One region of the Streptomyces sp. NPDC004610 genome, then DNA from elsewhere that is predicted to be linked to it. Evidence: riboswitches for the same ligand, from Rfam matches in the RefSeq annotation. Region 1 holds a riboswitch; each other region holds the start of a gene.
The links. A riboswitch is a leader RNA that binds a small molecule or an ion and turns the genes downstream of it on or off. The one in region 1 is predicted to bind cobalamin.
Positions count from the first base shown of each region.

Region 2: another riboswitch for cobalamin. It lies ahead of cobN (cobaltochelatase subunit CobN); the one in region 1 lies ahead of ABZX40_RS22630 (energy-coupling factor ABC transporter permease).
Region 3: another riboswitch for cobalamin. It lies ahead of ABZX40_RS20145 (ABC transporter substrate-binding protein); the one in region 1 lies ahead of ABZX40_RS22630 (energy-coupling factor ABC transporter permease).

Region 1 is NZ_JBEXLA010000020.1:94,634-99,267, reverse strand. It holds gene ABZX40_RS22645 (ATP-binding cassette domain-containing protein) at 322-1,221, opposite strand; gene cbiQ (cobalt ECF transporter T component CbiQ) at 1,218-1,976, opposite strand; gene ABZX40_RS22635 (energy-coupling factor ABC transporter substrate-binding protein) at 1,983-2,336, opposite strand; gene ABZX40_RS22630 (energy-coupling factor ABC transporter permease) at 2,333-3,025, opposite strand; cobalamin riboswitch at 3,055-3,240, opposite strand; gene ABZX40_RS22625 (DUF4142 domain-containing protein) at 3,333-4,094, opposite strand; gene ABZX40_RS22620 (cell division protein SepF) at 4,384-4,634, shown strand, end outside.
Region 2 is NZ_JBEXLA010000035.1:108,801-113,434, reverse strand. It holds gene cobN (cobaltochelatase subunit CobN) at 1-3,574, opposite strand, end outside; cobalamin riboswitch at 3,607-3,762, opposite strand; gene ABZX40_RS32015 (cobalamin biosynthesis protein CobG) at 3,831-4,634, shown strand, end outside.
Region 3 is NZ_JBEXLA010000017.1:9,126-13,759, reverse strand. It holds gene ABZX40_RS20155 (ABC transporter ATP-binding protein) at 1-696, opposite strand, end outside; gene ABZX40_RS20150 (iron ABC transporter permease) at 693-1,769, opposite strand; gene ABZX40_RS20145 (ABC transporter substrate-binding protein) at 1,772-2,830, opposite strand; cobalamin riboswitch at 2,878-3,027, opposite strand; gene ABZX40_RS20140 (class I SAM-dependent methyltransferase) at 3,098-3,847, opposite strand; gene ABZX40_RS20135 (MFS transporter) at 3,844-4,634, opposite strand, start outside.

The DNA.
Region 1 (4,634 bases):
CGCGCTTCAGGGGGTGCGATGAGGCGTTCCGGGGGTGGCACGACTGACTGTCTTCGGGTGGCGTCACGGCCGCCGGTCCCTCCGCCGTCCCGGCCGCCGGTTCCTCTGCCTTCACCGTCGCCAGTTACTGCGCCGCCACCGCCGCTGGTCCCTCTGCCGTCGCCCCCGCCGGTCCCTCTGCCGTCAGCCCCGCCGGTTCCTCTGCTGGTCGCCCCGGCCGGGCCGGGCGGGGTGCGGCCCGGCCGGGGCACGGCGACCGCCGTCACCTCCGCCAGTCCCTCCGCCGCCCCCCGCCAGTCCCTCCGCCATCACCCCCGCCAATTACTCCGCCCCCACCCCCGCCACCGCCGCCAGCTCCTCCGCCGTCAGTGGCCCCCGTTCCCCCTCGCCCAGCAGGCCCCTGGCCCGCAGCAGCCGGGTCGCCGCCACTCCCCAGGGCAGGCGCAGTCCGGCCGCCGTCAGCAGGTCCGTCCGGGTGAGGGCGGTCGCCGCCGGGCCGGTGTGGACCCCGTCGGGGGTGAGGAGCGCCGCGTCGTCCGCCCAGCGCAGGGCGAGATCGACATCGTGCGTCGCCATGACCACCGTCGTGCCTCCGCCCCGCAGCCCGGCCAGGGTCTCCAGCAGGCGTTCCTGCCCGTCCGGGTCGAGCCCGGCGGTCGGCTCGTCCAGGATCAGCACCCGGGGCCGCATCGCGACCGCGCCCGCGATGGCGGTCCGTTTGCGCTGGCCGTAGGAGAGCAGATGGGTCGGCCGGTCGGCCAGCGCGGCGATGTCCAGCGCCGCCAGCGCCTCCGCGACCCGGGCCCGCACCTCCCCGTCCGGCAGCCCGAGGTTCAGCGGCCCGAACGACACGTCCTGCCCGACCGACGCCGCGAACAGCTGGTCGTCCGGATCCTGCACCACCAGTTGCACGGTGGTCCGCAGCCGGGTCAGCCCCGCCCGGTCGTACGACACCGCCCGCCCCTCGACCGTGAGCGTCCCGGACGCCGGTCGCAGCCCGCCGCTCAGCAGCCGCATCAGCGTGGTCTTGCCGCTGCCGTTGCGCCCGAGCAGCGCCAGCGCCCGTCCCTCGGCGACGGCGAAGTCCAACCCGCTGAGCACCGGGGGCCCGTCCTCGTAGGCGAAACCGGCCCCCCGCAGGGCGACCAAAGGCACGGAAGGCGAAGGTGCCGGGGAGTCCGTGGGCTCCGGCCGGTCCGGCGGGGGTGGGGGCACGTTCATCTCAGGGCCCTTTCGAGAACGAGGGTCAGCGCGGCCAGCGCCACCAGCAGCGCCGCGCTCACCGCGGTGAAACGGACGGACACCCGGGTCTCTGGGACCAGGACCCGCAGGGTGCCGTCGTAGCCGCGCCCGGCCAGCCCGGCCTGGAGACGGGCCGCCCGGTCGAAGGCCCGGACGAACGCGGTCGCCCCCAGCCCGGCCAGCGACCGCCACCGCGCCGCCCGGGTGGTGTGCCCGAGCCGCGCGCCCTGCGCGTCCCGGATCCGCCGCACCGAGTCCAGCAGCAGAAAACTCATCCGGTACGTCACCAGCGCCACATCCACCACCGGCGCCGGTACCCCGGCCCGCACCAGCCGGGGCAGCAGATCCGACATCGGCGTGGTGAACGCGAACAGCAGCACCCCCAGCGAGGCCGCCGAGGTCCGCAGCAGCAGTTCGGCGGCGCGCACCGGCCCGCCCTCGGCGAGCCCGACGAACCCGCCGGTTCCTTCGGACCCGCCCACCCGCACCAGCAGCGGCAGCGCGCCCGTGACGCAGAACCCCAGCGGCACCCGGTAGGCCCGCCACAGCCGGCGCCCCGGCACCCCGGCCGGGCCCAGCAGCACCACCAGCGCGGTGAGCAGCACCAGCACGGCACCGGGCCACGGCGGCAGCGAGATCGCCAGCGCGGTCAGCCCGAAACCGAGCACGGCCTTGTCGACGGGATGACGGCGGCGCCAGCGACTGCCGTGCGCCGCCGCGTCGATCGGCAGCACCCGCCCTCAGCCCCGCGCGGCGGGATCACCCGAAGGGGCGGCCGGCGTCGGCGCCGCCGCCCGCTCCTCCCCCTGCCGCCGTCCGCGCCGCAGCCCGAAGTAGTACGCGAGCACCCCCGCGCCGATCGCGGCCTGCACCGCGAACAGCGCCGACTCGATCTCCCCGGACGGCGGTTCGTACAGCGGCGAGAACCAGGGCTCGTAGTCCGGCTCGATCTCGGTGATCGCCGTCTCGGCCTCGGCGTCCGCCCCGGCGAACGGCTCCTCCTTGTGGTCGCCGAGCCCGAGCGCCAGCGGCAGCACGGCGAGCGCGGCCACCGCGAGCAGCAACAGCAGATTGATCCTCGTGTTCCGCTTCACCGCGCCACCGCCTGTGCCTTGGAGGTACGGGCGACCAGCACACCCAGCCGGGTCAGCTCACCGCTGCTGGACTGCACCAGCAGCCGCATCACCAGCACCGTGAGCAGTCCCTCGCTCACCGCGAGGGGGATCTGGGTGACGGCGAAGATGGACCCGAACGTGCCGAGCGCGCCCAGGAATCCGCTGCCCGGGTCGGGGAAGGCCAGCGCGAGCTGCACGCTGGTCACGCAGTAGGTGGACAGATCGGCGACGAACGCGCCGCAGAACACCGCGGCCATCAGCGGTGCCCCGGAGCGGCGGAGCAGCCGGTAGACGGCGTATCCGGCCCAGGGTCCGACGATCGCCATGGAGAAGACGTTGGCGCCCAGCGTGGTGAGCCCGCCATGGGCCAGCAGCAGCGCCTGGAACAGCAGGGTGATGGTGCCCAGCACCGCCATGACCGGCGGCCGGAACAGGATGGCGCCGAGACCGGTGCCGGTCGGATGGGAGCAGCTCCCGGTGACCGACGGCAGTTTCAGCGCGGACAGGACGAAGGTGAAGGCCCCGGACGCCCCGAGCAGCAGGGTGCTCTCGGGATGCTCCTTGACCTCACGGGTGAGTGATCTCACTCCGTGGATGACGAACGGCGCCGACGCGACACTCCAGGCGATCGCGTGCGCCGGGGGCAGAAAACCCTCGGCTATGTGCATGGCTCAGCAGACCCTCTCCAGCACCTCGTGGATGGACGACGCGCCTTGGCCGGTCTCCTGGCTGACGGGTACCACCGCCCGTGCTCCGCCTTCCCGGGTCCCGAGGGACCCAGTGGCTGCCCGTGAGGGCCGGAGCAGGACTTCCCGATCACAGTGGCGAGGGCCGCACCGGTTCCGCACCGGATTTCCCGTTCACCAAGGCGAGGTGACAGTAGTGCGCGGACCCGACCATGACAAGCGGGTCCGGAACGGGTCGTGAGCGGGCCCGGAGCGAGGGTTTGGGGGCCCGGAACGCGGGGTTCGCGGGTCAGCCCACCTGGCCGCCCCCCGTCGCCGCCGAAGGACTGGGTGCCGGGTTCGCGGTGTTGATCCCGAGATCGGGGCGCGGTGTGAGAACCACCACGGGCGCCCCGGGCTGCGGGGGCGGCGGGGTCAGCTGGTCCTTGGGCAGCTTGGGCGGGACGGTCTGCTGGAAGTTGACCTGGTCGTGGTTGACCAGCCCGGTCTTCTCCAGCACGGTGATGTGGTCCAGGACGGTGTCGTTGGCGAGGTCGGCGAGCTGGCGGACCAGGGTGTTGCGGGTGTTGGCCCGGGTCTTGGCGACGACGGGGAAGATCTGGCCATGGGTGACCCGCATGATCTGCACGGCCGTGGAGTCGAAGGACCTGCCCTGCTCGGCGGCGACTGTCGCCACGAACTGCTGCTGCTGCGGGCTCGCCTGGTTGGGCAGGGTGATGTTCAGCTCGGGGGCGATCCGGCGGCACAGCTCGTCCAGCCCCGCGTGCCCCACGATCAGATGCTTGCCCGCCTCCTTCATCTCCGCCGTCGTCCCCCGCTCCATGGCCAGTTCGCCCAGCGGGTACTCCCACAGCCCGGCCGCCCTGACCTTCACCACGAAGTCCCGGTCCGCCTCGGTGAGCGGCCCCCACCGGGTGTTGGCGATGATCCGGTTCTGGTCCTCGGCGGTGGTCTCCACCCCCAGCATGGCCGGATAGGCGAGCGCGGTGAGGGTCAGACCCATGGCACCGACGACGAAGACGCTTCCCACCTTGGAGCGGGAGAAGGGCATGCGGCCTCCTGACACGAACGAACTCGTACGACTGCGTACCGACGGGCACGACCGCGTACCGACGGGCACGGCGGTGTACGACGCGCACGGCTGCCGCGTACCGACGAGAACGGCTGCGTACGACGCGTACGACAGGAGATACGGACGCGTGCCCGGAAAGCGTCACCGCGCCCGGAGATTTCCCGCCCGGACCCTATGCGGTACGTCACACCTTTGTACGAGTCGGTCGCACACCGTGTCGTTGGTGGGCCGAACGGGTGACTTGGCGTAAGAATGGCTGGTGCAGGCCATGACGAAGCACGACACGGCACGACGAGACGGATCGGGGGAGCCGGTGAACGGACGCGATGTCACCGATGAACAGTGGGAGGGGCTCGCCCAGGTCGTCCCGCTCCGCGGCCGGGACGCCTGGCCGTCCGCCGTGGGGCACCGGGCGCTGCCGGGCGCGGAGACCGAGGCCCGCCGCCGTTTCGTGGTGCTGCGGGTCAATGTCTTCGCCGACGCCCGCGAGGTCGCCGAGACCCTGATGTCCGGCATCCC
Region 2 (4,634 bases), on a different contig from region 1:
CCCCCTCCGTCTCCAGGTACACCCGCCGCAGTGCCTCCAGCACCGCCGGGTCCGGCTTCTCCCACATGCCGCGGGACTCGGCCTCCAGCAGGCGTTCGGCGATGCCGTGCAGGGCCCAGGGGTTGGCCTGCTGGAGGAACTCGCGGTTGGCGGGGTCGAGGACATAGGTCTCGGTGAGCTTGTCGTACATCCAGTCGGCCAGGACGCCGGTGGTGGCGTCGTAGCCGAAGAGGTAGTCGACCGTCGCGGCGAGTTCGAAGGCGCCCTTGTAGCCGTGGCGGCGCATCGCCTCGATCCACTTGGGGTTGACGACCCGGGCGCGGAAGACGCGGGAGGTCTCCTCCACGAGGGTGCGGGTGCGGATGGTCTCGGGGCGGGTGGAGTCGCCGATGTACGCCTCGGGGGCGGTGCCGCGCAGGGCGCGGACGGTGGCGACCATGCCGCCGTGGTACTGGAAGTAGTCGTCCGAGTCGGCGATGTCGTGCTCGCGGGTGTCGGTGTTCTTGGCGGCGACCTCGATGCGGCGGTAGGCGGTCTCCATCTCGTCGCGCGCCGGGCGGCCGTCCAGGTCGCGGCCGTAGGCGTAGCCGCCCCAGAGGGTGTAGACCTCGGCGAGGTCGGCGTCGGAGCGCCAGTCGCGGGAGTCGATGAGCTGGAGGAGCCCGGCGCCGTAGGTGCCGGGGCGGGAGCCGAAGATGCGGGTGGTGGCCCGGCGTTCGTCGCCATGGGCGGCGAGGTCGGCCTGGACATGGGCGCGGACATGGTTGGCGTCGGCGGGTTCGTCCAGGGACGCGGCGAGCCGTACGGCGTCGTCCAGCAGGGCGACGGTGTGCGGGAACGCGTCGCGGAAGAAGCCCGAGATGCGCAGGGTGACATCGATGCGGGGGCGGCCGAGTTCGGCGGCCGGGATGGGTTCCAGGCCGGTGACGCGGCGGGACGCCTCGTCCCAGAGGGGGCGGATGCCGAGCAGGGCGAGGGCCTCGGCGACATCGTCGCCCGCGGTGCGCATCGCGCTGGTGCCCCACAGGGACAGACCGACGGAGGTGGGCCAGTCGCCCTGGTCGGTGCGGTAGCGCTCCAGGAGGGAGTCGGCGAGGGCCTGCCCGGTCTCCCAGGCGAGGCGGGAGGGGATGGCCTTGGGGTCGACGGAGTAGAAGTTGCGGCCGGTCGGCAGGACGTTGACCAGGCCGCGCAGCGGGGAGCCGGAGGGGCCCGCGGGGACGAAGCCGCCGTTCAGGGCGTGGACGGTGTGGTCGAGTTCGGCGGTGGTGGCGGCCAGGCGCGGGACGACCTCGCGGGCGGCGAAGTCCAGGACGGCGGCGACCTGCTCGCCGTGTTCGGCGGGGACGGCGGCCGGGTCCCAGCCGACGTCGTCCATGGCCTGGACGAGGGCGCGGGCGCGGGCCTCGGCGTCGTCGGCGGTGGTGCGGGTGGCGGCGGACTCGTCCAGGCCGAGGGCCTCGCGCAGTCCGGGCAGGGCGGTGGCGCCGCCCCAGATCTGCCGGGCGCGCAGGATGGCGAGGACGAGGTCGACGCGGGCGGTGCCGGTGGGCGGGGCTCCGAGGATGTGCAGACCGTCGCGGATCTGGGCGTCCTTGACCTCGCAGAGCCAGCCGTCGACATGGAGGAGGAAGTCGTCGAAGCCGTCGTCGTCGGGGCGGTCGTCGAGACCGAGGTCGTGGTCGAGGCGGGCGGCCTGGATGAGGGTCCAGATCTGGGCGCGGATCGCGGGGAGCTTCGCCGGGTCCATGGCGGAGATCTGCGCGTACTCGTCCAGGAGCTGTTCCAGGCGGGCGATGTCGCCGTAGGACTCGGCGCGGGCCATGGGCGGGACGAGATGGTCGACCAGGGTGGCGTGGACGCGGCGCTTGGCCTGGGTGCCCTCGCCGGGGTCGTTGACGAGGAACGGGTAGACGAGCGGGAGGTCGCCGAGGGCGGCGTCGGGCCCGCAGGCGGCGGACAGGCCCGCGTTCTTGCCGGGCAGCCACTCCAGGTTGCCGTGCTTGCCGAGGTGGACCATCGCGTCCGCGCCGAAGCCGCCGTCGGCGACGGGGGCGGCGATCCAGCGGTAGGCGGCGAGGTAGTGGTGGGAGGGCGGCAGATCGGGGTCGTGGTAGAGGGCGATGGGGTTCTCGCCGAAGCCGCGCGGCGGCTGGATGAGGATCAGGAGATTGCCGTAGCGCAGCGCCGCGAGGACGATGTCGCCGTCCCCGCCCCGGCTGCGGTCCACGAACAGCTCGCCCGGCGGCGGGCCCCAGTGCTCCTCGACCGCGTCCCGCAACTCCTGCGGCAGGGTGGCGTACCAGCGGCGGTAGTCGGCGGCGGGCACCCGCACCGGGTTGCGGGCGAGCTGCTCCTCGGTGAGCCAGTCCTGGTCGTGGCCGCCCGCGTCGATCAGCGCGCGGATCAGCTCGTCGCCGTCGCCCGAGGCGAGACCCGGGACGGGCGTATCACCGAAGTCGTAGCCCTCCTCCCGCAGCCGTCGCAGCAGGGCGACGGCGCTGGCGGGGGTGTCCAGGCCGACCGCGTTGCCGATCCGGGAGTGCTTGGTCGGGTAGGCGGACAGCACCAGGGCGAGGCGCTTGGCTCCGGCCGGGATGTGGCGCAGCCGGGCGTGGCGTACGGCGATCCCGGCGACGCGGGCGGCCCGCTCGGGGTCGGCGACATAGGCGGGCAGGCCGTCGGCGTCGATCTCCTTGAAGGAGAACGGCACGGTGATCAGCCGCCCGTCGAACTCGGGTACGGCGATCTGGCTGGCGGCGTCGAGCGGGGAGACGCCCTCGTCGTTGCCGGCCCAGGCCGCGCGCGAGCCGGTCAGGCACAGCGCCTGGAGGATCGGTACGTCCAGGGCGGTGAGCGCGCCGGCGTCCCAGGACTCGTCGTCGCCGCCCGCGGACGCCTCGGCGGGCCGGGTGCCGCCCGCCGCGAGGACCGTCGTCACGATCGCGTCGGCCGCCCGCAGTTCCTCGATCAGCTCTGCTTCGGGGGCGCGCAGGGACGCCACGTACAGGGGCAGGGGGCGGCCCCCGGCGTCCTCGACGGCCGTGCAGAGGGCGTCCACGAAGGCGGTGTTGCCGCTCATGTGGTGGGCTCGGTAGTAGAGGACGGCGACGGTCGGGGCGTCGGCCGCGGGCACCCGGGCGGCGCGTTCCAGGGGACCCCAGGAGGGGGCGGATGCCGGGGCCTCGAAACCGTGGCCGGTGAGGAGCACCGTGTCGGACAGGAAGCGCGCGAGCTGCTCCAGATTGGCGGGGCCGCCGTGCGCCAGATAGGCGTGCGCCTCGGCGGCGATCCCCACGGGCACCGTGGAGGCGGCCATGAGTTGCGCGTCCGGGGCCTGTTCCCCGGTGAGGACGACGACCGGACGGCCGTCCGCGAGCAGGGTCGCCAGCCCGTCCTCCCAGGCCCGCAACCCGCCCAGCAGCCGTACGACGACCAGTTCGGCGTCGTCGAGAAGCGCGGGCAGATCGTCCAGCGGGAGCCGGGAGGGGTTGGCGAAGCGGTACGGGACCGGGCCGGTCGCCGCGCGGGCGCTGAGCAGGTCGGTGTCGGACGTCGACAGCAGAAGGATCATGCGGCGTCGGCCTTCCTCGGGGTGTCCGCGCCCCGGGCGGTGTCGGACGGCGGGAGTTCCTGACTCGCCCGGCCAAGTGGCCGGACTCACAGTGGCGGGACCGCGCCGGAGTCGCACCGGGCTTCCTCCCCTGGTCGCCGTCATGGCGATGGTGTGGATCTGATGATCCACCGAGGAGCATAGTAAGCAGCCCAGTAAGGGGCGGGAAGCGCGGGCGGGCGATACCGCCGGAATGACGATAGGTATGCTCGCCGCCATGTCCACGGCTACCTCCCGCCCATCTCCCCAGGCCACAGCGGCGCGGGAGCGCGGCGACGCCTGTCCGGGGGCCCTGCGGCTGCACCCGGCGGACGACGGGGCGCTCGCCCGGGTACGGATTCCCGGGGGTGTGCTCACCCTCCCGCAGGCCGAGGCCCTCGCCGACGCGGCCCGGCGACTGGGCGACGGGGATCTCCATCTGACCTCGCGCGGCAATGTGCAGCTGCGCGGACTGGCCGAGGGGTGCGGGGCGGAACTGGCCGCGCTGCTGGACGCGGCCGGACTGCTGCCGTCGTCCGCGCACGAGCGGGTGCGCAATGTCGTCGCCTCCCCGCTGTCCGGCCTCGACGGGCGCGGGTGCGGTGAGGTGCGGCCCTGGCTCACCGCCCTGGACGGGGAGTTGTGCGCGAGCGGGCCCGCCCGGGAGCTGTCGGGACGGTTCCTGTTCGCGCTGGACGACGGGCGCGGGGATGTGGCCGGGCTGGGCGCGGATGTAACGCTGCGGGCGGCGGCGGACGGGGGCGCGGTGCTGTGGGCGGGGCCGCTGGACGAGGAACGGTATGTCGCTGAACGGGTGTGGGTGGCCTGGCAGGACGCGCCGAGGGCGGCACGGGTGGCTGCGGAGGCGTTCGTGGGGGTTGGCCGGGGTGGGGGCGGGGTTGGTGGGGACGGGGTTGGTGGATTCAGTGGGGACGGCGGCGGGTTCAGTAGGGCCGGGGGCGGCGGGGGCGGGGGCGGCCGGGACGCCGGCGGCGGGTTCGGGCCGGACGGGGGCGGGTCCCGCCGGGACGGCCGCGGCGCT
Region 3 (4,634 bases), on a different contig from region 1:
CGCCAGTAGCTGGGGTGTGAGGACCTCTCCCGGGGGGCCGGAGGCCGTGACGTGGCCCTCGTGGAGGACGTACAGGCGGTCGCAGTAGTACGCGGCGAGGTTGAGGTCGTGCAGGGCGACCAGGACCGTGGCGGGCAGCTCCCGCAGCGCGGCGAGGACGGCGAGCTGATGGCGGATGTCGAGATGGTTGGTCGGCTCGTCCAGCACCAGCAGCGCCGGCTGCTGGGCGAGCGCGCGGGCGATCAGCACCCGCTGGCGCTCACCGCCGGACAGCTCGTCGAAGGGCCGGTCGGCGAGCGCGGCGGCGTCGACCGCGGCGAGCGCGGCGGCGATGAGACGCAGATCGTCCCCGGTGTCGCCGTCGAGGAGGCGTTTGTGCGGGGTGCGGCCCATCGCGACCACCTCGCGGACCGTCAGATCGAAGTCGGCGCCCGCCTCCTGCACCACCGCCGCCACCGTCCGGGCCAGCCGCCGCACCGGCAGCGTCCAGGCGTCCGCCCCGTCCACCCGGACCGTGCCCGCCACCGGGCGCAGCACCCGGTACACGGCCCGCAGCAGACTGGACTTGCCGCTGCCGTTGGGGCCGACCAGGCCGATCACCTCGCCCCGCCCGGCGCTCAGCGACACCTCCTCCACCAGCCGCCGGGTGCCCGCGGTGAGCGTGACCGCGTCCACGACGAGTTCGGCCGGGCTCATGCCCCTCCTCGATCCGTACCGCGCCGGGCGTCCCGGCGCATCAACCACAGGAAGAACGGTCCGCCGCACAACGCCGTGAGCACCCCGACCGGGATCTCCAGCGGCGCGGCCACCGTCCGGGCGGCCACATCGGCCCAGACCAGGAACACCGCCCCGCCCAGCGCGGCCGTCGGCAGCACCCGGCGGTGGTCGCCGCCCACCAGCAGCCGCACCACATGCGGCAGCATCAGCCCGACGAAGCCGATCGGCCCGGCCGCCGCCACCAGCACCCCCGTGACCAGCGACAGCAGCACGAACATCCGGGCCCGGAACCGGGCCACGTCCAGCCCCATCGTGGTCGCCGCCTCCTCACCCGCCAGCAGCAGATTCAGATTCCGGGCCTGCACCAGCAGCACCCCGACCCCGGTGGCGAGCGCGGCCACCGGCAGCCACAGCGTGCCCCAGCTGACCCCGCCGAGCCCGCCCAGCGTCCAGGCCAGCACCTCGCGTGCCTGGTTGCCCCGGTCGGCGGTGAGCAGCAGCAGATTCATCGCCGCGGTGAGCACCGCCGCGATCGCCACCCCGGCCAGCACCAGCCGTACGGAGGTGATCCGGCCGCCGGTGCGGGCGGTGGCGTACACCAGCATCAGTGAGCCCAGGGCGCCCGCGAAGGCCGCCACCGAGAGCGACACCGGCCCCAGCACGGTCAGCCCGAACACGATCACCACGACCGCCCCGAGCGACGCCCCGGAGGACACCCCGAGGAGATAGGGCTCGGCCAGCGGATTGCGCAGCAGGGCCTGCATCGCCGTCCCCACCACCGCGAGCCCGGCACCGGCCACCGCGCCCAGCAGCACCCGCGGCGCGCGCACGTCCAGCACGATGGTCTCCCGGGCCCCGGACCAGTCCGGCTCGACCCAGCCCGCGCCCAGCGCGTGGGTGACGATCCCCCACACCTGCCCCGGCGGCACCGGCACCGAGCCGATGGCCAGCGCCGCCGTCATGGAGGCCAGCAGCAGGAGGGTGAGGATGAGCAGCGTCCCGGTGAGCGTCAGCCGCCGCCCCACCGCCCCGGCCCGGTCGGCGACGGGCAGCGTCACTCGAAGCGCTCCGGGTGCAGCGCGGGCGCCAGGTCCTCGACGGCGTACGCCGACCGGATACCGACCAGGGCCGCCGTCAGCGGCAGTACCGTGAACCGCTCGTTCTTGATGGCCGGTACGTCCGCGAGGGCGGGCTGCGCGAGCAGGAACTCCTTCTTCCGTTCGACGCTGCCCGCCCCGGCGTAGTCGTAGATGGCGATGACCTCGGGCTTGCGCTCGACGACCTGCTCCCAGGAGACGTCCCCGAAGACCTCGTCCAGGTCGGCGAAGACGTTCTCGCCGCCCGCCAGCCGGATCAGCTCGCTGCCCAGCCCCTTGCCGCCCGCCGTGAACGCGGACTTGTCGCCGCTGTCGTAGACGAACACCGGCACCGGGTCCGCGCCCTCGACGGCGGCGGACGCCTTCTCCACCCGGTCCTCAAGGTCGGCGACCAGGTCGTCCGCCCGCTGCGGCACCCCGAAGATGTCGCCGACGGTGCGGATCTCGTCGTAGGTGTCCTTCATGGTCACCGACTGGTTCTCGGCGCAGTACTCGCGGTTGAGGTAGGTGTCGATGCCCGTGTCGGTGAACGCCTTGCGGGAGCGGCCCTCGTTGTCGGCGAAGGCGCTGCCGTAGCCGCCGTAGACCAGATCGGGTTCGGCCTCCAGGATCGTCTCGAACGACGGTTCCTTCTCGGCCAGTTCCGGGATCGCCTCGAAATCGGCCTCCAGTTCGGGCAGTACCGCCGAGTCGGGGAACGCGGTGCCGACCATGCGGTCCTTCAGGCCCAGCGCGAGCATCAGCTCCGCCGGGTGCTGGTGGATGGTGACGACCCGCTCGGGCGGGGCGTCGTAGGTCGTGCTCACCCCGCAGTTCTCGACGGTGAGGGGGAACCCGGCGGCCTTCGTGCCCGACGGTTTCGGGTCGTCGGCTGCCGGGTCGTCCGAGGCGCCGCAGCCGGCGGCGAGCAGCATCGCCGACAGGGCGAGCGCCGTGACCCGTACGGCACGGGCGGGCACATGGGCAGGCACCCGGGCAGGGGTGGACAGCGGGGGACGGGACAGGCCGTCGTACACGGTGAAGCCTCCTGGGGAGTCCGCGCTCCTCGGAACGGGCCCGCGACAGGCCAGTGTCCTGACTCCCGGATCGACGTTCTCCCCCCGCCTTCCCGCGCCGCGCGCAGTGGCATGCAGAAGGGTGCACTCCCCGGTCACAGTGGCGGGACCGTGCCGGACTCGCACCGGCTTCCTGATTCCCGTCGCGGTGTTGACCTCGTGATCCTACGTTCCGTCCGGTCCTGGTCAAAGGTCGGGGATGTCACACCCCGGGCTCCGGCGGACCCCTTACGCCTCGCGGACCGCCCGCAGCACCAGCCGCTCCGCGTTCTCGTCGTAGGGGCGGCCGTCGAAGCCGCCGAAGATCTCCACCCGGCCGAACCCGGCCTCCTCGGCCATCCGCCGCAGCTCCACCGCGCTGTAGACGAACCACACCAGGGTGGCCCGGGTCACCCGGTCGCCCCGCACCAGCACCCAGTCGCTGCGCAGCCGCGCCCAGTCGTCCAGCACGGTATCCGTCTGCACCATCAGATCCTCCCCGCGCCGCACCACCTTCGGCGGGGTCACCCGGCGGGCCAGCAGTTCCTTGCCCGCGAGATCCAGCACCAGCGTGCCGCCCGGCACGAGGCAGTCGTACATGGTCCGCAGCACCCGCGCGTTGTCCGCCGGGTCCTCGAAGTAGCCGAACGAGGTGAACAGATTGAGGACGATGTCGAAGGCGCCGGGCGCGCTGTAGGCGCGGGCGTCGGCGCGGACATGGGTGACCTCGGCGCCCGACCCGGCCGCGTGCTTGTGGGCCCGCTCCAGCAGGGGCGCGCTGCGGTCCACCCCGGTGACGATGTGGCCGCGCAGGGCCAGCGGCACGGTGAACACCCCCGGACCGCAGCACAGGTCCAGGACCCGGGAGGCCGCCGGGAAGGCCAGCAGGGGTGAGCCGCCGACGAGTTCGGCGGCCTGGGTGTGGCGCTGCTCGGAGAAGAGGAAGTCATGGAACTCGGTCCAGAAGTCGTCGTCCTGGAACCCGCCGGTCTCGGTCATGAGGGCTCGGTCTCCTTCGTCGTGGAGGGGATCACCGCGGCGGGCCGGGGGCCGCGGCGCAGGGTCAGCAGCAGCGGGGGCAGCAGCAGGCACTGGGCGGCGGCCAGCAGCCAGAAGGCGCCGGTGTTCCCGGCCTGTGCGCCGAGCCCGTAGAGCTGGCCGCCCAGGATGCCGCTGGCGCAGGCGCCGAGTCCCGCCGCCAGCCGCTGCTGGCCGAAGACCACCGCGTCGGAGCGGGGGCTGCGGGCCAGTGCCTCCAGGTCGTTCTTGAGGAACAGCACGATGTCGCCCAGCGTGATCAGCGCCCCGCCCGCCAGCAGTGCCGGACGGCTCCCGACGGCCAGCACCGCCAGCCCGCCCGCCAGCCCCGCGAACCCGACCGCGAGGGCGAGCGCGTACGGCATCCGGCGGATCAGGCCCGACGCGAGCGGCTGGACGACGATCACCAGGGCGAAGCACAGCAGCAGCACCAGGCTGTAGAACGCGCTGGAGGCCCGCTCGACCGCGTACACCGCCAGGAAGTGCTGGAAGTGGAAGTAGAGGTAGAAGGCGAGGAGGTTGGCGGCGAAGGGCAGGGCCGCCACCCCGGTCAGCAGCCCGCCGGGGGCACCGCCCGTATGCCCCTCGCCGACCGCCGGGAGCCGGGCGTGCCCGACGGTGACCAGCGCGAACAGCGCGGTCACCGCGACGAACAGCCAGCCCGGCGACGACAGCACGAACGGCCCGGCGATGAGCGGACCGACCGCCATCCCGGCGTTGAGCGCCGCGTTGCCCGCCGACAGGAACG